DNA from 3 places in the Hahella aquimaris genome. Region 3 is predicted to be linked to each of the others. Evidence: riboswitches for the same ligand, from Rfam matches in the RefSeq annotation. Region 3 holds a riboswitch; each other region holds the start of a gene.

Region 1 (7,830 bases), 310 kb from region 3:
GGTAGTTCAGATTGGGCTGGCCCGGCAGAAAGTGATGCAGATAGTACTGGGCGCGGCGGCCGTCCCAGGTCCAGGACGGTCCGCCGAAGTGCGCGCGCCAGTTGTTGGGGGGGCTGCCGTCCGGTTTGGCGTCGCGCCATACGTACCAGTCCGCCTTGGGGTTGCTGCGGTCGGAGCGGCTTTCCTGAAACCAGGGATGTTCATCGGAGGTATGGCAGGGAACCAGATCGATCAGCAGTTTCAGGCCGCGCTCATGCATCGCCGCCAGCATGCGGTCAAAGTCCGCCAGCGTGCCGAATATCGGATCAACGTCGCAGTAGTCCGCCACGTCATAGCCGAAGTCCTTCATAGGAGACTTGAAGAACGGCGAAATCCACACAGCGTCCACGCCCAGACTGGCGATATAGTCCAGCTTTTCCGTGATGCCGTTCAGATCCCCTACTCCGTCGCCGTTGGAGTCGCAAAAACTGCGCGGATAAATCTGATAGATCACGCCGCCCTCGCTCCAATCCGAAGGCTGTGTTTGTCCCTGCATTGCACTTCTCTCCGCCATGGCTCGCACCTCATCTGCTTGAACGTAAACGATTAACTAAAATTGTTTCAAACAAAGCATGATTTTCTATATAAATACGAATATTCATGCTTATTACGGGATTTTCATCGGATGCTAGGCAACGTAAACGTTTACGTCAACAAATCCAAATTAAGACGTTTAAGGCGAAATTGAAGCCATGAAAACCACTATCAAAGACGTCGCCAAACGCACCGGCGTCTCCATCGCCACCGTGTCCCGGGTCATCAACGGGTTGGGGGGATATTCCAACGACACACGCAAAAAAGTGCTGTCCGCCATCGACGAAATGGGCTTTCGGCCCAACGCGGTAGCCCGTGGTCTGGTCAGTAAAAAAACTCATACTATCGGGGTCATGTTACCGGACGTTTCCGGCATGCTGGCGGCTGAGATCCTCAAGGGCATTGAGACGGTGGCCAAGGAGCAGCGCTATAGCGTCATCGTCTGCAACACCAATTATTCCGGCGACCGTTCTCAGGAATACGTGCGGACGTTGAAAGAGAAGCAGGTGGACGGCGTGCTCGCGGTGAGCGAGTACATGACGTCGGAGAAAAGCAACGCGCTGTTGAGCCTGAATCTGCCCGTCGTGCTGATTTCCACCCTCTCCTATTCCTATCCCTTTCCCTACGTGAAGGTGGATGACAAGCAGGCCGCCTACAGCGCCGTCTGCCATCTCATCGACAAAGGCCACCGCCATATCGCCATGATCAGCGGCGATCGCGCCGACCTCATCGCCGGCGCGCCCCGCATCGAGGGCTATGTTCAGGCCCTGCGGGACCATGGGCTCAGCGTGGATGAGTCGTTGATTCGCTTTCGAGCGGAATTTGAATCTTTCGGCTTTCACAGCGGCGCGCTGTGCATGGAAGGATTACTGGGGGACAAGCCCGGCCAGTTCAGCGCCGTATTCGCCGCCAGCGACGAGTTGGCGATGGGCGCGCTGTCCTGCGCTCACCGCCATGGCGTCCGCATCCCGGATGATCTGTCGATTATCGCCTACGACGACACCCGCATCGCGGAAATGGCGACGCCGCCGCTCACCGCGCTGCATCAGCCGCTGTTCGCCATGGGCAGCCGCGCGACGGAAATGCTGCTGGACATGTCCGCCGCCGGAACCCTGGAAGCCGAGAGCGTGATCATCCCGCACAAGATAATTGAGCGGGAGTCGGTCAAAGCGATCTGAGCCACTCCACACGCCCGACTTCCAAGTACGGATTAGAAAGTGGAATGGATTAGAAAGTGGAATGGATTAGAGAGTGGAATAGTGCCGGTAGATGCGGCCAAGCACCTCCAGGTCGCCCATACTGGGGTTCCAATCGCCGCTGACCACATGGCCGGGATCAATCTTGCAGCCGCCATAACGTGTGTTGTCGACGGAGTCCAGGAGCCCCACCGCCTGATCCGCATACATCATGATGGATTTGGGGTCGAAGTCGGTGCCATAGGTTTCAAACTTGCGGGTGCTGTTGCGCTTGTTCAGCTTGTAGGCGTCCAACGCCATTTTGTTGGCCCCCCAGGTGTGGAGCACGCTCTCGGGCGCATCATCGCGTTCATGCTCATGAGCCAACCCCAAAGCATGTCCTACTTCATGGGGCAGCGATTTGATATTGGCTTTGCCATTAACCCCCAGCTTGGTGCTGGCGCCGGGAAAATACCCAATATCCGCAGAGTTGCTGGCGAAATTGAGCGTCGCTACGCCGTTACCCGCCGCGACCACTTCAACGAACTTGATCAGCTGCGTGCCCCAATATTCCAGAACGCAGTGCTCCCAGCGGCGGAATGTCGTACGTACAGTCTGTACATATTCCCTGTCCAGCCCCTCGGGCACAAACACCTTCACCACGCCGTTCGGCCAGGGGCCGCCGACATTGGTTTGACTCTCAGAGAACTTGCCGTCCCAACTCATACGGTAAACCATCGCGGTTCCGCCGTTTCTTATACATCCCAATCCCATGATCCCACTCCTTTTTAGTTACGGATCTCAGAGTTTAGCTCGTCTCAACTCAATGTTGCGGAGACAACGCCAATCCAATTTCAGTGCGATCCAGGGAGCGACGTTGGAGACGCCTTCCAGTCATGAGAAATTGTTATTTATTGTAATTCTGTCAGCCCGCGCCGCCCCACTGGTTGAACCAGACCAGCTCCTGCAACTCCTTGCGCTGGCTCCAGTTTTCCTGTTGCAGCATTGGCGCGTCATAAAATTTATCCACATGTCCCAGACACAGAATGGCGATGGGCTCGCTACCTTCCGGGCATTGCAGCAACGCGGCTAATTCGACAGGATCAAACAGCGACACCCAGCCCATGCCGACGCCTTCGCAACGGGCCGCCAGCCAGAGGTTCTGGATCGCGCAGCTGGCGGACGCCAGATCCATATCCGGCATGGTGCGACGGCCAAAAATATATTTTTCACGCCGGTCCGTGAGCATCACCACCAGTAATACCGGACACTCACGCACCCCTTCCACTTTCAGACGCATAAACTCCTGGCCGCGTTCACCCAGGGCTTCCGCCGTCAATAATCGCTCTTTCTCCACCGTGGCGGCGATGTCCCGGCGCAGGCTGGGTTCGGTGATGCGAATAAAGCGCCAGGGCTGCATGAAGCCCACGCTGGGGGCGTGGTGGGCGGCTTGCAGAATGCGCTGCAAGATTGCCTCGTCCACCGGGTCCGGCAGGAAGTGACGCATATCGCGTCGCTCATATATCGCACGATACACCGCCTGTTTCTCTTCAGGTGAATAGCCGCTGTCCGTCATGAATCGCCTTATCTGTCAGCGAGGGCGGCGGTCAGTCTCCGTACGAGACCGGCGTCCTCCAAATCAAAAAGTCCAAACCGTAAGTACGCCAGCTCCGCATTCACCCGCCAAAGGCGAATCAACACGCCTTGCTGCGCGCAACGTTCGAAAATCTGCTCGGCCTGCGCTGTCGACGTCAACACGGACACAAACAACGGCGTGCGCCGGCACTCCAGCGCGCCCTTGAATACCGGCTGCGCCAGAATAAGCGCCTGCAGGTCGCGGCTCACCCGGGACAACTTCTCACGCATGGCCGCAATCCAGACCTCGTCGCGCAACGCCCGGGTCGCCACATATTGCGCGGCGCTGTTCACCGTCCAGGGACCAAGCCGACCCTGCAATGCAGCCAGCCAGTGAGGCGCGGCCGCCGCAAACCCCAGGCGCACTCCCGGCCATCCGAAAAACTTGCCGAATGAGCGCAACACCACAACGTTCTCCGGCAGGGTCTCGCCCAGCAGACTGGAATCTGTCTCCGCGTCGGCGAAGGCTTCATCCACCACCATCAATGCGCCCGTAGATTGCAGACGCAGCGCCGACTCACGCAGCGCCGCCAATGGCGTCCTACGGGCGGCGGGGTTATTCGGATTAATCGCCACCAGGACGCGCAAGTTTTCTGTCTGCGCCAGACGCGCCGTCGCGCCCGCCAGATCTCCCGCAGGGTAATGAATGATTCTGAAGCCTTGACGACGCCAGTGATGCTCATGTTCGCGATAGCCGACGTCCGGCAGCGCCGCCACACCGGGCGCGCAACAAGCGGGCAGGTGTTGAATCGCCCATTGCGTGCCGGGAATCGCCAGCAGGGAATCGGTCCCGTAATAGGCGCTGGCGGCCTGTTGCAGCGCTGGGTCGGGATAAGGCAGACGTCGAAACACCTCTGCCGGAATGCTTGTCAGCGGATAGGGAAAGGGGCTGACGCCAGTGGACAGATCCAGCCAGTCATCAGGGGCAATACCGTAGCGTTGACTGTACTTTTCCAGATCGCCGCCATGGACGGGAGCCGGCTCTTCCGCCTGAAGGCCCGCATGGCCGGCCCCGTTATCAAAGTCACTCCCGTTCATTCAAACCGCCCCCCACAACCACAGCGCGCCCGCTCCCAAGGCCACCGTCGCCGTCCACAAAATCAAAGTGCGGTTGATGAGCGTGCAGGCGCGCTCGATGGATTGCGCCGAGGCGGCGTCGCCACAGCCCAGTATAGGCCGGTGCTGCAGATTGCCGTGATACGTCGCCGCGCCACCGAGTCGTACCCGCAGCGCGCCCGCGCCCGCCGCCATTACGGGTCCCGCATTGGGACTTTTCCAGTGTCCGCCCTGGGCGCGCCAGCACCGCAGAGCGCTGTCCAACGCGCCGCAACAGGCGTAACTGAACGCCGTCAGACGGGCGGGGACCCAATTGAGGACATCGTCCAGACGCGCCGCCGCCCAGCCGAAATGCACATAACGCGTGTTTTTATAGCCCCACATCGCATCCAGCGTATTGCTGAGGCGATACATCACTACGCCGGGAACCCCGGCGAGCAGGAACCAGAAGATGGCGGCGAAGATAGCGTCGTTGCCGTTCTCCAGGGCGGATTCCGTGGCGGCGGAGGCGATCTCCTCCTCTCCCAGTTCCGCCGTGTCGCGACTGACGATCATGGACAGACTGCGCCGCGCCGCCTCCGCGTCATGCCTGCGCAATGGCGCAGCGACCTGACGCACATGCTCCAGCAAACTGCGCCAGCCGATGGTGAGATAGAGCACGAAGGCGGAAAAGATAATGTGTCCCCAGGCGGAGGATTCGCTCCACTCGCTAGCCAGCCAGGCGAGCGCAGTCCAGGGTAGAATCGCCGCCGTCACCGCCGCCGCGCCAAGCGCGCGGGTTGCTGATGAAGAGAAGTCGGCGATGCGAATCGCTCCTTCCACCCAGCCGGCGTAACGCCCGAAACCAACCAAAGGATGCAGCCGGCGCGGTTCTCCCAACAGGGCGTCGAAAGTCAGGGCGAGGACAAGAATCAGCAATGTATCCATTGGTCAGTATGCGCCAGGCTCGTGATGAGGCGGCCTATTCTCACCATGGTCCGCGCGCATTGCAACCCGCTAACTTGTTGACTTCCCCTGCGTTCAGCCAATAGCATATCCCGCTGACCAAGGTGCTCGACCGCGAGATAATCGGGAAATCTGGTGCGCATTACGCTAATCCAGTGCTGCCCCCGCAACGGTAATCGAAAGTAATTTGCTAACGCCACTGTGTCGTCAGTTTTGACATGGGAAGGCGCAAATGTTGTGTCGAAAACGCTTCGACCTTTCGTAAGCCCGGAGACCGGCCTTGCTTAATCCACTGCAGTTCGTACGGGTAGGTGCGCAGATCATGCAAACTAAAAATCTCTCTCTTCCATTGCTGGCTTCCAATAACGCAGCGCTACAACTTATCGGCGCCATGTGCTTCGGCGGACTGATTCTGTTCGCAGTGGGCTTTCTGTCCATGGATGCGGCTCACAACGCCGCTCACGACACCCGGCACGCGTTTGCTTTCCCCTGTCACTAACAGTTACTGAATTCTGAGGCCCCGCCAGGGCCAAACGTTCGCCTGTCCGTCTTGACGCCGCACCCTGCGTACGGCGCTTGCGCGCATAGCGACGTCACACCGCATTACATGAGGAAGAGACATGTTGTTTCAGCGTATTATCCTGGCGTCGCTGCTGGTTGGCCTGTTGGCCGGCGGGCTGCTGAGCGCCGTACAGCATTCCCAGGTCACCAGCATTATTCTGGAGGCGGAAACCTACGAAGGCGGCGAGGAGCCTGAACCTGTCGTAGTGGAAAATCACCAGCACGCTGCGGCGGACGCCCATCATGAACATGAGCACGGCGGCGCCGAAGCCGGCGGCCACCACCATGGCGAAGACGCCTGGGGCCCGGAAGACGGCCTGGAGCGCACACTGTACACCCTGCTTGCCAACGTGCTCGCCGGTATCGGCTTCAGCGCGCTGATGCTGGCCTGTATGTATGCCGCCAGACTCAGTGGCAAGAGCGGCGCAGGCTGGGGCGCGGGATTATTATGGGGACTGGCGGGCTATGGCGTGTTCTTTGTCGCTCCCGCCATTGGACTACCGCCGGAGATTCCCGGCATGCAGGCCGCCGCGCTGGAAAATCGCCAGCTATGGTGGGTCGCGACCGCATTGGTCACCGCTATCGGTTTCGCTTTACTGGCGTTCGCGCCGGGATGGAAAAAGCTGGGCGGGTTGCCTCTGCTGGTCATTCCGCATCTGGTGGGCGCGCCGCACACCAATGCGCCGGAATTCGCCGCCACCAATCCACAGGCGCTGCAGGCGTTACAGATGCTGCACCATCAATTCATCACCGCCGCCACCCTGACCAACGCGCTGTTCTGGGTGATCGTCGGGTTGGCCTGCGCCTGGTTCCTGCGCCGCTGGAGCAACCAGGACGCCGCGCTGCAGGCGCGCTGAGTCAATGGACGTCGCCGCCCAGCCTGCCCTCGCCGCCTACCCTTTCGCCGCGGTGGTCGGTCAGCAGCCGCTAAAAACCGCATTGCTGCTCGCCGCCATCAATCCCCATCTGGGCGGCGTATTGATCAGCGGCCCCCGCGGCTCCGCCAAATCGACGCTGGCGCGGGGACTGGCGGATCTGCTACCGGAGGCGGCGGACAAGTTCGTCACCCTTCCCCTGGGCGCGTCTGAAGAACGCCTGATCGGCAGCATTGATCTGCAACAGGCCATGGGCGAGCGACGCGTGCAGTTTAATCCCGGCCTGCTGGCCAAAGCTCACGGCGGCGTACTTTACATTGATGAAGTCAATTTGCTGCCTGACCCCTTGGTGGACGCCCTGCTCGATACGGCGGCCTCAGGCGTGAACTTTGTCGAGCGGGACGGCCTCAGCCATAGCCATCCGGCGCAATTTATTCTGATCGGCACCATGAACCCGGATGAAGGTGAACTGCGTCCGCAGCTACAGGACCGTTTCGGTCTCGCCGTCACCCTCGATGAAACCTATGACGTTGAGCAGCGCATGGCCATCGTGGAGCGACGTCTGGACTTCGAACAAGATCGCGACGCGTTTCAGGCGCAATGGCGCGATGCGCAACAAAAACTGAAAGCCGGCATCACCGCCGCCCGCGAGCGCCTGCCGCAAGTTCTCTGCCCGACGGATATACAACGGGACATCGCCAGCCAATGCCTCGCCGCCGGCGTAGAAGGCGTGCGTGCGGACATTTGCTGGCGCCGCGCCGCCATCGCCCACGCCGCCTTGAGTGGACGCGATGAGGTCAACGCGGAAGACGTGGCGGCGACGCGCTCGTTCGCGCTTAGTCATCGCGCCAATCACCAGGATACGTCACCGCCCACAGGTTCACCGCCCTCACAGGGAAGCGGCGGAGACGCCAGCGGCTCCGGGGGTTCGTCACCCTCCTCGTCCTCTGGAATCTCCGGCGACTGGGGCGCCATGCCGCCGCAACTGATGGCGGCGGATAAGCCGGTAA
Region 2 (7,830 bases), 180 kb from region 3:
GGAGACGACCATCTCGTTCCGCCACCAGCAGGGGGCGTGCATCGGTATGCCGCAGAAACCAGTCCCGACGACTCGCTGCGGAAACTTCTTCCGTATCCGCCGTGACTTGTCTGGAAGCGACCGTGGAATTATAGATATCGACGACGGCTTGCAGGTCCGCCTCTTGCGCGGGACGTAACTGGAAATCCTCAAAGACGGCGTTAAGCATGTGGGCAGATGTCCTTAACCTGAGATGTGTGAAACGCCCAGCCGTTATAGCGTAAAACGTTATTATCGAAAAGCCCGTTGACGGACTGTGTCGGCGCGGGCTAAAAACGCTATATTATTCAACCCGATGTGTTAGACGCCATTAGGCGTGACGTTTTACCCACAGTCCGTGCAGTCAGGGATATTTCGACTATGTACATGCCTGCTTCATTCAAGGTGGAGGACCGCTCCGCCATGCTGGATTTTATTGACCGCTGGAGCTTCGGTGTTTTGATGACGCTGAAAGCCGGGATGCTGGAGGTCAATCAAGTCCCTTTTATACTGGATCGCGAGAATAACCGTTTATATGGCCATCTGGCCCGCCAGAACGATCAATGGAAGGAGCTGGACGGCGCCGATGAAACACGGGTGCTGTTTCAGGGACCGCATGCGTACGTGTCGCCGGACTGGTATGAAAGTACGGGCATGGTGCCTACCTGGAATTTCATGAGCGTGGAGGTGCGGGGGCGCTCGGAATTATTGCCTCCCGAACGTCTGCCCTGGTTGCTGGAGCAGTTGAGCGATAAACACGAAGCGGCGTTCGCCAACCCCTGGAAAATGAGTAAAGTACCGCCAGCGAAGCTGGAGGCGATGATGAAAGCCATTGTCGGCTTCAGCATTGATATCGAAACCTTGAACGGCAAGTTCAAGCTCAGCCAGAATCGTAATCCACAGGATCGGGCCGGTGTGATCGCCGGGTTGTCGACGCAGCCGGACGAGAATTCCCGGGTGATCGCGCAGCAGATGCAGTTGCTGCAGGATAGCTGACTTTAATTAGAGGCGATGATATGGACTACGCAGCGGCCAGACAGGCGCTTTTAAGTAAACCCGAAGCCATCGAGGATTTTCCGTTTGGACCTGAGGTGGCGGTGTTCAAGATCAAAGGCAAGATGTTCGCGACCCTTGGCATGGAAGACGGCGAAGGGCGCATGAACCTGAAGTGCGATCCTGTCGAGGCGCTGGCGTTGCGGGATATCTTCCCTTCCGTAACGCCGGGCTATCACATGAATAAAAAGCACTGGAATACACTGGCGCTGGATGGCGGGGTGCCACCCGGAGAAATCGAACGGATGATCGATAACTCCTACGCGCTGGTGGTTAAAGGCCTCACCAAGGTGGAGCGTCAGGCTTTGGAGCTGCGTTACGGCAGGGAAACACTATTCCCCGCCTGAGCCCGGACGGTTCAAAACCGGCAATTGGAGGGCAGGTAGGCCGGATCAATATCCGTCTTGTTGGCGCCGATGGCCTCCATGCCCTCGACCGCGGGACTATGTCCGCACAACCAGGTCATCGGGCTGGCGGGGCTGCCGGTCACGATGGCGGGACGGATGGTGAGATATTTGTCCTGCAGACTTTTGTTCACCTTGTTGCCCAACTGAACATGAAAGGCGCCGTTCTCCAGGGAGATGTTCTTCACAAAGTTCCCCAATAACTTGTTGGGCGCAGGCATGCCTGCGGCGGCGTTGTCGGTCGGAAAATCGCCTTTGTATTTGTAATATTCTTTCACCTGATCGCGCAGTTCGCCCACGATGGTGACCGCCTCGGTGACCTGCGCCCGAGTGATGTAAACCTGGTAACTGGGCAAGGCGACGGACGCCAGAATGCCAATGATGGCGACCACGATCATTAATTCGATGAGGGTGAAGCCGTTTTGCGCTGTGTTAGTCATAATTCTGCCTTTGATGAATAACGGTTAAATAGCGGAGCCTAAGCCGAAAATCGGGAGGTAGACGGCGATGATGACCGCTCCCACCAGTATGGCGATGAGGGTGCTGACGCCTGCGACGAATTTGGCTTTGAAGGAAGCCAGCGCCGCGGAGTAAGCGACGTTGAGTCGCTCGAACTGATACGCCAACTCCTGCTCCAGCGCGTCAGTTTTTAGGGCGATCGTCAGATCCAGGTATTCCGGTTGCGAGAGCTTGTCTTCCAGGCTGGCGTTGGAACAGAGCTGCAGCGCTTCACGTAAGGACGTTTCCGCATCCAGACCGGAGCGGTTAAGCAGGTAGGCGTTGGCGAGCCAGATATAGCGTAAATGGGCTTTGGCGATGGAGGACAAGCCTGGGAGGCGTTGCATGAAGTTCGGCATGGGCCTCAACCGTCGAATACAACCGACCGTCTTGAACCCCATCCAAAATAGCGGAATCAGGCCAATCAAGACGAGGATCCATACCGACTGAAAAGTTTCCATGCCGGATATCAGCAACAATGTGAAGGCTGGCAGTTCCATGTTTGTTTCACTGTAGAACGCCTGAAATCCTGGCAATACCTTGATGAGCAGGACGCTGAAAACAAGGATGGCGATCATCAACAGGACGAAGACGTAGCCAAGCAGGTTCTGCAATCCGTCCCAGACGCCCCGCCAGGAGACTTCCATGGTGTGAGAGTGGGAGATATAGCGTTCCAGGAAGCCGGGTAGCGAGCCGCCTTTGGCGCGCACAATGGCGGCGAGCCGACTGATGTCGTAGAAGGGACTGTCCTGATAAGGCGTGGTATGTAAGCTGACGTCACCCTGCAATACTTTTTTCAGTTGCTCAACCTGAGGCTGCGCGTGAGCCGGCAGGAGAGGCTCCAGTCTGGCCAGCGCCTGCTCCAGAGAAAGTCCCTGCTGAACCTGATGGTTCAAATGTCGCAACAATTGGCTCAGATTTGAGTTTGGCGAAGAAATAAGGATCACGGTTTAACCTCTACAGATATATGGGAGTTGCTCCGGAGGCAGCGAGCTTTTGTCGTCGCCGTAAACTTTACGCGGACCCGAGTGCGCTGACGCGCATGTCCAACCCAGGGTGCGCAATGCGCCATCGGGATTGCTGACGACCGGTCGAAAGCTGATGACCTTGGGTTCCCCGGCGTTGATGGGGAAAAGGGTAAAGTGCAAGGCTCCGCTCGAATCAAGCTCAGTTGACTGAAAGTAGACCGCCTCGACGTTACTCAGCGCATGCAGTTCTTCTCTCTCTGGCCAGACGCCGGAAAAGGCGTATTTTTCCGCCATGTCCACTCTGACACCCCCCAATAAACCTAAGGCCTCGGTCAGGCGGGCTTTAATCGTCGCGTGGCGCCCGGCGTCCAATGCGAAAGTCAAAGCGATGCAAATCACGGCGATACAGGTAAGGATCTCCAGCCAGCGAAAGCTTCCGACAGCCTGATAAGACGGTCTTAAAACGAGGAGGTCGCCATCAAATTTCGGCGGCGGGCCTGCGTTGAGCGCAGAGACGTCGGCTCCCGACTGAGTTGGAGCGGTTATGAACTGCTGATTGACCCACCTTGCCCGCCAGTTCAAATAGGTCAGAAAAGGAAAGGCGGACAGAATAAAGAGAGGATGCAATGCTTCCGCAAGCGTTGAGGCCGTTATCACCGCCGCAATATAAAGCGCGCTGGTCCACGGGCCGAGCAAAGGATCAGAACGGCCCGCCAGGGAGGAACTGCGCGCGAGATTACCAACCAGAGAGGGAATAAAAAAGTAAAAGAACAGTCCACGCAGCGGCGGCCAGACAGGGTCGCCCGATATAAGCCGATACTTGCGCCAGTTCATGTAATGCCAGAACAGTTCGTATGCGCCCAGCGTTAACACATACAAAAGACAGTGCAGCCACATGGGCGGCGCAAAATAGGGCGTCAGTTTTTCTTTGAAAAAGCGTCGGCGTTCAGGCAAAGCCAGTCCTTAATGCGAAGAAGAAAATTATTAGCAGTTTAGCTGATTTGCATCCTGAACTACTTTTGATTCAGGTAATTACCCGCTTATTTTTTGGGATGACAATGAGGTTGGGCAAACTTCGCCTGTTAGGTCGCCATGAAAACTGTGGGTATGTGAATGTCGCCGTTAGGGATATCAGTGTGGTTTAGCGGTATTGACTGCGCCGGTTTACTGTTTAGAATGGCCGCCTTTTGGAAATTCTCATGGATTTGAATCTAATCATTGGCGTCTTGATCGAGAGTGCGTGTCTCTTCGCCGCAGCTAAACTGCTAAAAGTTTCGCTTGGGTTTATTGAGGCGTTCTTGATCGTTCTTGCGGCGGTTTTGATTGTACACTTTGTCTATGGGCTTCCTGGTTTTCTTCTCGCACTTGGGTTTTATTTGGTGGCGTTGAAGTTAATCACCAAAGCGGATGCCTATTCAGAGATCTTTATTCTTACGCTCATAGGATTAGGCGTCCAGGCGCTACTGAAAAAGTTCTTATTCGCCGTCGTTTTGGCCTGATTTTCTCTAATGCGGCTATGGCCGCGTAGCATCTCCTTTCATCTATATCTAGTATTTACTTTTAATATTCAAAACCATATATTGTGCTTCAGCTATGGTTCACGCCTGTTCACAGGTTGTGCTAAGAGGGAATCCGGTGAGAGTCCGGTACTGACGCGCAGCGGTGTGGGGGAACGAAAGCGACGCGGGCGGAAACGCCCACGCACTGTCCTGAAAGAGGATGGGAAGCGGTCGCCGTAGGTTCGCAAAAACGTGTAAACGCCCCCGAGTCCGAAGACCTGCCATGCTGAAGTTATTCATGCCTTCGCGACTCAGGGTAATGATAAAGCGCCGCTCTATGCGAGGCGATTTTCGTCCTGTCTGTGCGTCGCTTTATGTCCCGGTTCGCGGAGGTTCGGCCAGAACACGCGATAGAGGACAATCCCATGACCGGCAGTTTTTCGTCCCCCAGCGAGGCGCGCGCCTCCAGCTCCCCATCTGTTTCATCCGAGTCACGTACTAATAACGCCTTGCTGCAGGTGATCAAACGCACCGGTCAGGCGGCGCCCTTCGACGACCGCAAAATCGCCATGGCGGTGACCAAGGCGTTTTTGGCGGTGGAAGGACAGTCCGCATCCGGCTCGCCCCGTGTACGGGACTCCGTAGAAAAACTGGTTAAGGACATCGTGGCTCGCCTGCGTCGCCGCAGCCCGGAAGGCGGCTCGGTGCATATCGAAGAAATTCAGGATCTGGTGGAATTGGGCCTGATGCGCGGCGGCTTCCATAAAGTGGCGCGCGCCTATGTGCTGTATCGTGAAGAGCATGCCCGTCAGCGTGCGCCTGCGCCAAGCGAGCAGGCGGGGGAGACCCATCCCGATATCAATGTGAAGTTCGCCGACGGGACGGAAGCGCCGCTGAACATGGGGCGTCTGCGTACGGTGATCAGTGACGCCTGCGCCGATCTGGATGGCGTCAGTGGGGACAAAGTACTACAGGGCGCATTGAAAAACCTGTACAACGGCGTCAAACATAAAGACGTCAACGCCGCGTTGGTCATGGCGGCGCGTCCGCTGATCGAAGAAGAGCCCAACTACTCCTATGTGTGCGCCCGTCTGCTGTTGGACGGCCTGCGCGAAGAATCGCTGAGCTATCTCAATATCGCCGCGTCCGCCACGGAAAGTGAAATGGCGGAACTGTATCCGACCGCGTTCCGCGCCATTATCGAACGCTGCGTGGAACATGAACTGCTGTCGCCAAATCTGCTGCAGTTCGATCTGGAACGACTGGGCGCTGCGCTTAAGCCTGAGCGTGATCGCCAATTCACCTACCTGGGGCTACAGACTCTTTACGATCGCTACTTCATTCACTGGCGCGAGACTCGCCTGGAATTGCCGCAGGCGTTTTTCATGCGCGTCGCCATGGGATTGTCGGTGCAGGAAGACGATCCCAATGCGCGTGCGATTGAGTTCTACAACCTGTTGTCCTCCTTCGATTACATGTGCTCTACGCCGACGCTGTTCAACGCGGGGACCAATCGTCCGCAGTTGTCGTCCTGCTACCTCACCACAGTGCCGGACGATCTTGAAGGCATCTACGGCGCGATCAAGGACAATGCGCTGCTGTCCAAATGGGCGGGCGGTCTGGGTAATGACTGGACGCCGGTGCGTTCTCTGGGCTCCCATATCAAAGGCACTAATGGTAAATCCCAGGGCGTGGTGCCGTTCCTGAAGGTGGTCAACGACACGGCGGTGGCGGTGAATCAGGGGGGCAAACGTAAAGGCGCGGTATGCGCTTATCTGGAGTCCTGGCACCTGGATATCGAAGAGTTCCTGGAACTGCGCAAAAACACCGGCGATGAACGCCGCCGCACCCATGACATGAACTCCGCCAACTGGATTCCAGACCTGTTCATGAAGCGGGTGTTCGAGGATAAGGAGTGGACCCTGTTCTCACCCAGCGACGCGCCTGATCTGCACGATTTGTACGGCTCGGCTTTTGAAGTGCGCTATACCCACTACGAATCCCTGGTGGAATCCGGTGAAATCACCCTGTTCAAGAAAGTGCCTGCGCAGAACCTGTGGCGCAAGATGCTCTCCATGTTGTTCGAAACCGGCCACCCCTGGGTGACTTTCAAAGATCCCTGCAACCTGCGTTCGCCGCAGCAACATGTTGGCGTGGTGCACTCCTCCAACCTGTGTACGGAGATCACGCTGAACACCAGTCAGGACGAAATCGCGGTGTGTAACCTGGGCTCGGTCAACCTGGTCAACCACATTCGCAATGGCGAAATCGACCACGACCGTCTGCGCAACACCGTGTATACGGCGGTGCGCATGCTGGATAACGTCATCGACATCAACTACTACGCGGTTCCCCAGGCGCGCAACGCCAACCTGCGTCATCGTCCCGTGGGTATGGGCCTGATGGGCTTCCAGGATGCGCTGTACAAGCTTGGCCTGCCATACAGCAGCGTCGAAGCGGTGCGCTTCGCCGATCAATCCATGGAGCTGATCAGTTATTTCGCGATCACTGCTTCCTCCAATCTGGCGAAAGAACGCGGCCGCTACGAAACCTATGAAGGCTCCTTGTGGGATCAGGGCGTTCTGCCTATCGATTCTCTGGATCGTCTGGAGCAGGAACGCGGCGCGGAGTTTTGCACGCTGGATCGCGGCCACAGCCTGGACTGGGCGCCGGTGCGTGAACTGGTGAAAAAGCAGGGCATGCGTAACTCCAATGTCATGGCGATCGCGCCTACAGCGACGATTTCCAATATTGTCGGCGTTTCCCAGTCCATCGAACCGACGTATCAGAACCTGTTCGTCAAATCCAACCTGTCCGGCGAGTTCACCGTGATCAACCCCTGGTTGGTGCAGGAGTTGAAGGCGCGGGAACTGTGGGATTCCGTCATGGTCAACGACCTCAAGTATTTCGATGGCTCTGTCGCGCAGATCGACCGCATTCCTGAAGATGTGAAGCAGCTGTTCCTGACCGCGTTTGAAATAGACCCCCGCTGGTTGGTGGAGGCGGCTTCCCGTCGCCAGAAATGGATAGATCAGGGCCAAAGTCTGAACCTGTACATGGCGGAGCCGTCCGGTAAAAAACTGGACAACCTGTACAAACTGGCTTGGTCCCGTGGTCTGAAAACCACCTATTACCTGCGTTCCCTGGGCGCTACGCAGATGGAGAAAATCTCTTCCGGCGTTTCCCAGAGCGATAGCGTCAAACCTGATGTTGACGACACTGAGAGTCAGGAGCCGCAACCGAAGTTCTGCTCGATTCTCGATCCGGACTGCGAAGCCTGTCAGTAAGCGACGATAACAACCAGGAGCTATGACCATGAATACCGAACTGATGAAGCAGACTGCGACCTTGTCGGACTGGGACGATCCTCTGGCGGTGGCGATTCCTGCT
Region 3 (7,830 bases):
AGCGTTCGCGTCCCGGCGGGAATCGCCATCGCCGACGCCACCGCGTCTGTCCACCAGGGCAGACCATAAACTCGCGCCTGCCAGGATATGAGCAGGTTCTCCATCAGCACGCGGGACCGGTCCGTCCCAGTCAGAATTCGATATTCCAGACTTCGCCTCGGCTGCGCCCGCAAACGCACCCGTTGTTCAACGCCTGTCTGGGAACGCATTACATCAGTGAGCCACTCCAAGCGTTCAATTACTGGTTCAGACCAGTCTGGCGGCAGCGTCCAGCCCACGATGCGTCGTCCAATCACCCGCAGCGTTGGCGAATCCTGTGCGAACAGGAACTTAAACAACGCATCCATCTGGGGTGGACCGTTGGGAGTGTTCTGGTCAAATCCCACCGGACACTTTCTTTAGAGAGTTTTCATAATTAACCGGCGACATATCATTGTTCGCCGTATGCAGTCTTTCGAGGTTGTAATATCTCATGTAGGCTGCGACATCCTGCTTCATGTGCTCCCGGGTGGGCTGAGGGATTTTTAATATCCAGTCATGCTTAAGGCTGCCAAAAAAGCGCTCAACCACCGCATTGTCCCAACACGCTCCCACGTCCCCCATACTCGCCCTGATTTCATACTTTTCCAGCAGCTTTCGATAATGTCCGCTGGTGTACTGTGAACCACGGTCACTATGGAATACCAAGCCCTTGGCCGGCTTCCGCAAGTTGTACGCCTTGATCAGCGCCTGACTGACCAGACTTGTCGTCATGCGCTTGTCGATGCGCCAGCCGACGATCCTTCGGGAATATAAATCCATGACAATGGCCAGATACATCCAGCCTTCTCCTGTTTTTAGATAGGTCACATCGCCAGCCCAAACCTGATTGGGCGCAGTAGGATTAAAATTCTGATTCAACAAGTTATCTGCAACCGCATGATGATGCTTGCGCCTTGTCGTGGCCTTGTAAGCAACGCGTTGAGTGACCTGAAGACCCAACCACTTCATGAGCTTGCGAACCCGATAACGCCCTATCTGAAAGCCTTCTTCGCGTAGCTTCTTCATCATCTCTCGACTGCCCAGACTGCTTCGAGAAGCGTTAAACAGTCGCTTCATTCGCCGATGCAGATGAAGTTCATCAAACCGGATCACCGGCGCGCGGCGCCGACGCCAGGCATAGTAGGCTGATCGACTTGCACGCAGAGCCCGGCAAAGCACTTTCACTGGGAAGCGACTCGACTCTGCTTGAATGAAGGCGAACTTTATTTCATTTCTTTCGCGAAGAAGGCCGAAGCCTTTTTTAGGATTTCCTTTTCCATGCGCAGCTCTTTGTTTTCTTTGCGAAGCCGTTTTAACTCGGCGCGCTCGTCTTCAGCCAGAACCTGGTTTTCAAGCTGAGCTTCAATTTTTTCCTTCCACTTGTAGAGCACATTGGCGCTAATGCCGAGGGATTTAGCCGCTTCTGGGACGGAATAACCTTGATCGCGCACCAGGGAAACGGCCTCTTCTTTAAACTCTTTTGTATACTGCCTATACGACCTTTTCTGACTCATGCTGACACCTTAATCGTTGACGGGTATTGTCTCTTATTAACGTGTCCAGGACTATTAGACCACTACACTTATCGCTTAAACTGGAACTGATGGTGGTGAAGGAATCACTGACATTGAGGCTTGCAATAAGCCTCTTTTTTAATTCACTGGCCTTAACCGTATTCTCGAATACTGGCCGAAACTACCGCCTGAGATCGCTTGCTCTCAGGCGGTGGCAGCAATCGTGTGAGTTTAACTACTTACCCTTAGATGGCCCATTGCCACGTCCTTTGCCAGAGGGATTACCTGTAGTGCTAGGCCAGTTCCCACCCGGGAAACCAGTTGATGGGCGGCCTTTACCCCCACCTTGTGAAGAGCCTTTACCTTTTGACATAAACACCTCCATCCATGTGTTGGTATTAAGCAGAAAGCTGCTGATTGGAGCATCCATCAATAATACCTACTTGTCTGGATGCTTCATGAGCAATTTTATAACAGAGAGATAGCTAAATCGAAGAGTAATAGCAATGTAAGCTTCAAAATTAATCTCCTCTATCTTGTACATTTTCTCCAGCGAATCAGCTATCAAACCGCTCGATTTGCACGCATCGTAACTTGCTGTTTAAAAAGGGAAAGTATTTTTAAAAGACTGGTACACCAACTTAACAACAAAACGTAGGAGGAGAGAGAATAGCCCAGGAGAGAGGGAATTAGGGCCAAATAACATAGGTCGAGACGCTCCGCCAAGTACGCGAGAACCAGCAGGAACCCGCGCCACCCTGCACAAACCTACACTAAATAATACGACGTAGAGGGTGTATTGCAGAAACAGCGTCTGTACTGGTAAATCGATGAAAAACTGTACTTGTCCATGAAAGAGGCGCGACCGGCATGAGCAAAAAGCGATATGAAGAAGTGGCTGAGGCCGTGGCGGGACGCATCCGTCAGGGCATGTACACGGTGGGAGAGCGCATACCAGGCACCCGGGATTTGGTGGCGCACTTCAGCGTCAGCGTGTCCACTATCATGGCGGCGCAACGTCTGTTGGAGCGGCAGGGCTGGGTGGAGGCGCGGCCGCGATCCGGCTATTACGTGCGTCGCCGCAATCAGGATGGAGTCGCTGAACTGGGAGCGGCGTTGCCCAAGGTGACAGGATTCGAAGGCGCGCCGACCCTGGTGGACACGCAGCAGACCATCATGAGCCTGGTGCAGGCGACCCAGTCGCCCCGGGGCATGAACTTCGCCATGGCGGCGCCGGCGACGCAGTTTCTCCCCGTCGCGGCCATGGAAAAAGCATTCCGGGCTGCCTTGCGCGAGCCTGGCGAAGCGATTGAAGCCTATAGCTTTCCCCCCGGCGCGTTGCGTCTGCGCGAGGCTATTGTGCAGCGGATGAAAGATGCATGGTGCGATCTGGAGCCGGACGACATTCTCATCACCAACGGATGTCATGAGGCGCTGACTCTGGCGCTGAGGGCGGTGACGCAGCCGGGAGATGTGGTGGCGGTGGAATCGCCCACTTACTTTGGATTGCTGCAGGTCATTGATGCCTTGGGACTAAAGGCGCTGGAAATTCCCGTTGACCCGAAAAGCGGACTCAGCCTGGAGGCGCTGCAACTGGCCTTGGAGCAATGGCCGGTCAAGGCCTGCGTGGCCATGCCCAACTTCAGCAATCCCCTGGGGTGTTTGATGCCGGATGAGCGCAAGGAGCAACTGGTGCGCTTGTTGGAAGCCCGCAGCGCGCCCTTGATCGAGAACGATATCTACGGCGAGTTAGGCTTTTCCGGCCTACGGCCGCGAGCAGCGAAAAGCTATGATCGCGCCGGGGGCGTGCTTTACTGTTCGTCGTTTTCCAAATCAATCGCCCCAGGTTTGCGGGTGGGGTGGATGGCGCCGGGGCGCTGGCGGACGCGGGTCGGCTACCTGAAGTTCGCCAGCACGTTGGCCTGCCCGAGCTTGCCGCAGATGGCGGTGGCGCATTATCTGGCGCAGGCGGATTTCGATCGCCATCTGCGACGTATGCGGCATGAGTTCTCAGTGCATGTGGAACGCATGACGACGGCGGTGTTGCGGTATTTTCCCGCTGGCGTGCGGGTGTCGCAACCGACGGGTGGTTTTGTGCTGTGGGTGGAGCTGGAGGAGGACTGCGATACGGTCGCGCTGTATCGCAAAGCGTTGGCCGCCGGCGTGAGCATCGCGCCAGGAACCCTGTTCAGCGGCAGTGGCGACAAGTACAGACACTGCCTGCGGCTTAATTGCGCGGCGCCCTGGACGGCGGAGGCGGAAGAAGCGATCCGCCAGTTGGGCGTTTGGCTGCGCGCAGGCTAAGCGGGATTACCAGCCGAAGCTGAAAGTGGGGTCAATGAAGAACATGACGCCGCTATAACAGGCTAGCATCAGAAAGCTGCTGATAAAGCCGTGAAAAGCAGTCTTGTAGCCGGCTTCTTCGTCCTTCTTGATAAGAAAGCGATAGCCGGCGAAACAACTCAAGCCAATCACAAACAAAGCCACCAAGGCGAAGCCGCCGTTGACCACCTGCATATTGATGATGAAATTCTCTCGCGCCTTTGCAGCCTCGGTCGCTTCGTCCGGATACAGGATAAAAGAGCCCGGCAGCAATGGGTGGGCGGTGGCTTCAATGGTGTAGCGATAGAAAGGCCAGAAGCGTCCGCAACGGGCGAGCAGGCGATTGCCTTCCTGGTCACTGACTACGGCGTTGGCGGCGAATAACGGGCCGCCGCAAAGGTCGAACTCCTTTTTCACCTCTTCCCGGCTGTGCAATTCGACACTGCGTTCGATGCTCACCGGGGACCAACCGGTCAGATTGAAGACGGTGTATTCCAACAGGCTCAAGCCATAGGCCAATCCTGCATACATAAACACGAGGAACAGCAGACGTTTCAGAATGAGTCCATGGCGGGACAAGGGCGCGTCGGTCATACAGTCTTATTCTTGTCGGTAATTACGGGAGCGTAAAACTGACACAATCTTGCAGACAGGTCCAGAGCCCCTCTTTGGCTTTCTGGACTTAAAATGACCAATTCATGATAATGTGGGCCGCAATGGTTCCAGTTGCTCAAAACTCGATCACTTTCGATAAGAGCAGGATTAAATGGGAATCCGGTGGGCGCCACTTTATGCGCGTCCGATCAGCCGGAGCTGTCCCCGCAACTGTGAGCGAAGAGTTCGTCCCGGATAACGCCGCCCCTCCTTATCGCGACGTTATCAAAGGCCACTGAGTGGAGACTGTCTCCAGTTCGGGAAGGCGGGGCAGGACTGTGAAACGCAAGCCAGGAGACCTGCCATTGTTCGACTCCCATTCGGAGCCTGTTTTATCCGACCGTAAACGGGGAATTTACGCCGGATTCGCACCTCGCATCGATTCAAGGCGGCATCTGCATGTTGGTTAAGGCTTTTCGGGCCCTGGGATTGCTATCAGCGCTTACTTTCACACTTTCCGTCAAAGCGGGCGATGCGCGCGCGGCTGAGCCCACGGTCATGTCGGTCAATCAGTGCGTTGACCAAATGATGGGGTATCTCGCCCCGGAAAATCTGGTGTCGGTCACCTGGCTCAGCCATCAGCCCTCTGAGCTGGAAATTGCACCGACCTTGCGTGACATTCCCGCCAACTTTGGTTTTATCGAGCAGGTGCTGAAACTCCGGCCGGATATCGTGATGGCGGGCCAGTATGGCGCATCCTCGCTCAAGCCGTTGGTGCGGAAGTTCAATATGCGTTGGGTGGAGATCCCGTTGCCGCAATCCCTTGATGATCTGGAGGCAAGCTGGAAGCTAGTGGGCGAAGCAGTGCGCAAACCCGAACAAGCGGCGGCGATCGTCAGCGGGTTGCGGAAATATTTCGCCGAGATTCATGGGCGGATAGCGGACAAGCAAGTCAGGGCGCTGATCCTGAACGCCAATGGCTGGATCGCTGGCGAGGGTAATTTCCAGGATGCCTTTCTGGACGCTATCGGCGTGATTAACGTGGCGAGCGAGCAAGGCGTGCAAGGCTGGGGACAAGTGGATCTGGAGACCTTGGTGCGCTGGCGACCGGATTTGCTGTTGATGATAAGCAACAGCTATGACAGCGAGGCGCTGGCCACCACCTGGGTGGAGCATCCGTTGCTGCAGCGCCGTCCTGCCCGTTTTAAACCGCTGTATATCCCCGCCGACTGGCTCTCCTGCGGAACCCCCGCCATGACCCTGGCGGCCCAGAAGGTGGCGGAGCATATCTTGGCGCAAGAGCGCAAAGCGCCTGGGGCGGAGACTGCGAATGACTTATAACCGTTTGCTGCTGATTCTGAGCGTGGCGCTGGTCTTTTTGATAGGTCTGTCTTTGTGCACCGGTCGGGTGACCGGGGTGAGCTGGCCGGGGTGGGATCTGGAAACTCAATTGATTTTATGGGAAATCCGTTTGCCGCGGACACTGCTGGCGCTGCTATGTGGAACTGTATTGGCGTTGTCCGGCGCTGTGTTGCAGGGATTGTTACGCAACCCGTTGGCGGACGCTGGCGTACTGGGGGTTTCCTCCACGGCGGCGCTGAGTTCGGTGTGCGCCATCTACTTTGGTTTTTCCGCCAGTGGCCTGTTTACGCCTGTGGCGGGCATTATCGGCGCCATGTTGGGATTGCTGGCGCTGGTGGCGATCGTCGGGTCGGAAGCGGGCATTGTGATGATCATCCTCGCCGGCGCAGCGATTAACTCCTTCAGCTCGGCGCTGACGGCGCTGGCCTTGAATATGGCGCCGAATCCTTTCGCGGTGCAGGACATTCTGTTCTGGCTGATGGGGTCATTTGAACATCGCACCCTGCAGCACTTTTATCTGGCGGCCCCGCCCGCACTGTTGGGCATTGCGTTGCTGTTCAGCGTGTCGCGTTCCCTGGATGTCCTGTCGCTGGGGGAGAATACCGCTCGCTCCATGGGCGTGCGTCTGCAGAAAGTGCAATGGGTGGCGGGCCTGGGCGTGGCGCTGGCGGTCGGGGCCAGCGTGGCGGTGAGCGGCGTGATTGGTTTCGTGGGGCTGGTGGTGCCTCACATGCTGCGGCCGTTTACCGAGTGGCGGCCTGGGCGATTGCTGGTTCCCAGCGCCCTGGCGGGCGCCAGCCTGATGTTGCTGACCGATATCTCCGTACGCTGTCTGCCACCGGGGCCGGAGCTGCGCGTTGGCGTCATTACGGCATTGTTGGGCGGGCCGTTCTTCCTCTGGCTGCTGCGCCACCTGCGCAAGGCGGAGGCGCTAGTATGAGCGAGGCGTTGAGTCTGGAACTCAGCGGATTGCAAGTGGGTTATCCCGGCGCCCCGGTTTTATCCGATGTCAGCTTCCGTCTGCCATCCGGACAACTCACGGCGATACTGGGCAGTAACGGCGCTGGCAAGTCCACCCTGTTGAAAACCATCGTCGGTCTGATCCCCAAGTTATCCGGCGCGATGCGACTGCAAGGTCTGGACCTGTGTGAGATGGCGCCAAAACAGCGGGCGCAGCATATCTCTTATCTGGATCAGGACACCGACTGTCACTGGCCTCTGAGTGTGGAAACCCTGGTCGGTCTAGGGCGGTTTCCAGCGCAGACCCATCGCAGCAGATTAAGCGCGCAGGATCAGGCCCTGATTCAGAACGCCATGCGGCAAGCGGACGTGACGCACTTGGCGCAGCGCACTGTCACCCGTTTGTCCGGCGGCGAGCGGGCCAGGGTGATGCTGGCGCGGGCGCTGGCGGTAGACGCTCCCGTATTGATGGCGGACGAGCCGGTGGCGGGCTTGGACCCGCAGCACCAGATTCAGGTGATGAGCCATTTGCAGGATTGGGCCCGGCTAGGGCGAATCGGCGTGGTAGTGTTGCATGACCTGACCCTGGCGCTGCGCTTTTGCGGGCAGGCGATGCTGGCGCTGCCGGACGGAACCGTGGTGGCGGGCGACACTAACGTGGTCTTGAGCGATGAGCGCATCCAGCAGGCGTTCGGCGTCTCAGTGGTGCGGGGGCGACATGAGGAGCAGCCCTATCTGCTGCCCTGGAGTCTGACCTGAGCATGGACGTCGTCAACGCTAAATATCCGCCATTATTATGGATGGCCTTGGTGGCCTCTTTGGTGGCGCATTTGGTGTTGATGCTGTCTTTCAATTCGCCTCAATCCACTAGAAATCGACTCACATCGACCACGATGACCGTGGCTATTCAGGCTCCGGCGGCGCCAAGGGCGGTTTCCACGACTCCCGCAGCAGTACATACTCAAATGCAACCTGCGCCACAACCTCAACCCGCCGACACTCCAGAACCCGTTCCAGTGAAGCCCAAAGTGGCGCCCAGGCAGGTTGCGACCCCCGC

Evidence for each region. Region 3 has a riboswitch for cobalamin ahead of O5O45_RS26770 (ABC transporter substrate-binding protein). Riboswitches for the same ligand answer to the same signal wherever they lie in the genome.
Region 1: linked by a shared signal. The riboswitch ahead of O5O45_RS28205 (CbtB domain-containing protein) and the one ahead of O5O45_RS26770 (ABC transporter substrate-binding protein) in region 3 are both predicted to bind cobalamin.
Region 2: linked by a shared signal. The riboswitch ahead of O5O45_RS25895 (ribonucleoside-diphosphate reductase subunit alpha) and the one ahead of O5O45_RS26770 (ABC transporter substrate-binding protein) in region 3 are both predicted to bind cobalamin.

Annotation. Positions count from the first base shown of each region.
Region 1 is NZ_CP132203.1:6,349,941-6,357,770, reverse strand. It holds gene O5O45_RS28235 (alpha-amylase family glycosyl hydrolase) at 1-553, opposite strand, end outside; gene O5O45_RS28230 (LacI family DNA-binding transcriptional regulator) at 732-1,751, shown strand; gene O5O45_RS28225 (M12 family metallopeptidase) at 1,818-2,522, opposite strand; gene bluB (5,6-dimethylbenzimidazole synthase) at 2,674-3,324, opposite strand; gene cobD (threonine-phosphate decarboxylase CobD) at 3,333-4,421, opposite strand; gene cbiB (adenosylcobinamide-phosphate synthase CbiB) at 4,422-5,366, opposite strand; cobalamin riboswitch at 5,470-5,681, shown strand; gene O5O45_RS28205 (CbtB domain-containing protein) at 5,707-5,883, shown strand; gene O5O45_RS28200 (CbtA family protein) at 6,005-6,802, shown strand; gene O5O45_RS28195 (ATP-binding protein) at 6,807-7,830, shown strand, end outside.
Region 2 is NZ_CP132203.1:5,860,300-5,868,129, forward strand. It holds gene O5O45_RS25860 (GNAT family N-acetyltransferase) at 1-208, opposite strand, end outside; gene O5O45_RS25865 (FMN-binding negative transcriptional regulator) at 400-1,014, shown strand; gene O5O45_RS25870 (MmcQ/YjbR family DNA-binding protein) at 1,035-1,418, shown strand; gene O5O45_RS25875 (pilin) at 1,430-1,915, opposite strand; gene O5O45_RS25880 (type II secretion system F family protein) at 1,940-2,920, opposite strand; gene O5O45_RS25885 (pilin) at 2,924-3,895, opposite strand; gene O5O45_RS25890 (hypothetical protein) at 4,141-4,440, shown strand; cobalamin riboswitch at 4,518-4,740, shown strand; gene O5O45_RS25895 (ribonucleoside-diphosphate reductase subunit alpha) at 4,866-7,727, shown strand; gene O5O45_RS25900 (ribonucleotide-diphosphate reductase subunit beta) at 7,756-7,830, shown strand, end outside.
Region 3 is NZ_CP132203.1:6,041,353-6,049,182, forward strand. It holds gene O5O45_RS26750 (hypothetical protein) at 1-386, opposite strand, end outside; one part of gene O5O45_RS26755 (IS3 family transposase) at 376-1,271, opposite strand; one part of gene O5O45_RS26755 (IS3 family transposase) at 1,271-1,535, opposite strand; gene O5O45_RS26760 (aminotransferase-like domain-containing protein) at 2,406-3,839, shown strand; gene O5O45_RS26765 (hypothetical protein) at 3,846-4,451, opposite strand; cobalamin riboswitch at 4,558-4,832, shown strand; gene O5O45_RS26770 (ABC transporter substrate-binding protein) at 4,911-5,792, shown strand; gene O5O45_RS26775 (FecCD family ABC transporter permease) at 5,782-6,753, shown strand; gene O5O45_RS26780 (ABC transporter ATP-binding protein) at 6,750-7,532, shown strand; gene O5O45_RS26785 (energy transducer TonB) at 7,535-7,830, shown strand, end outside.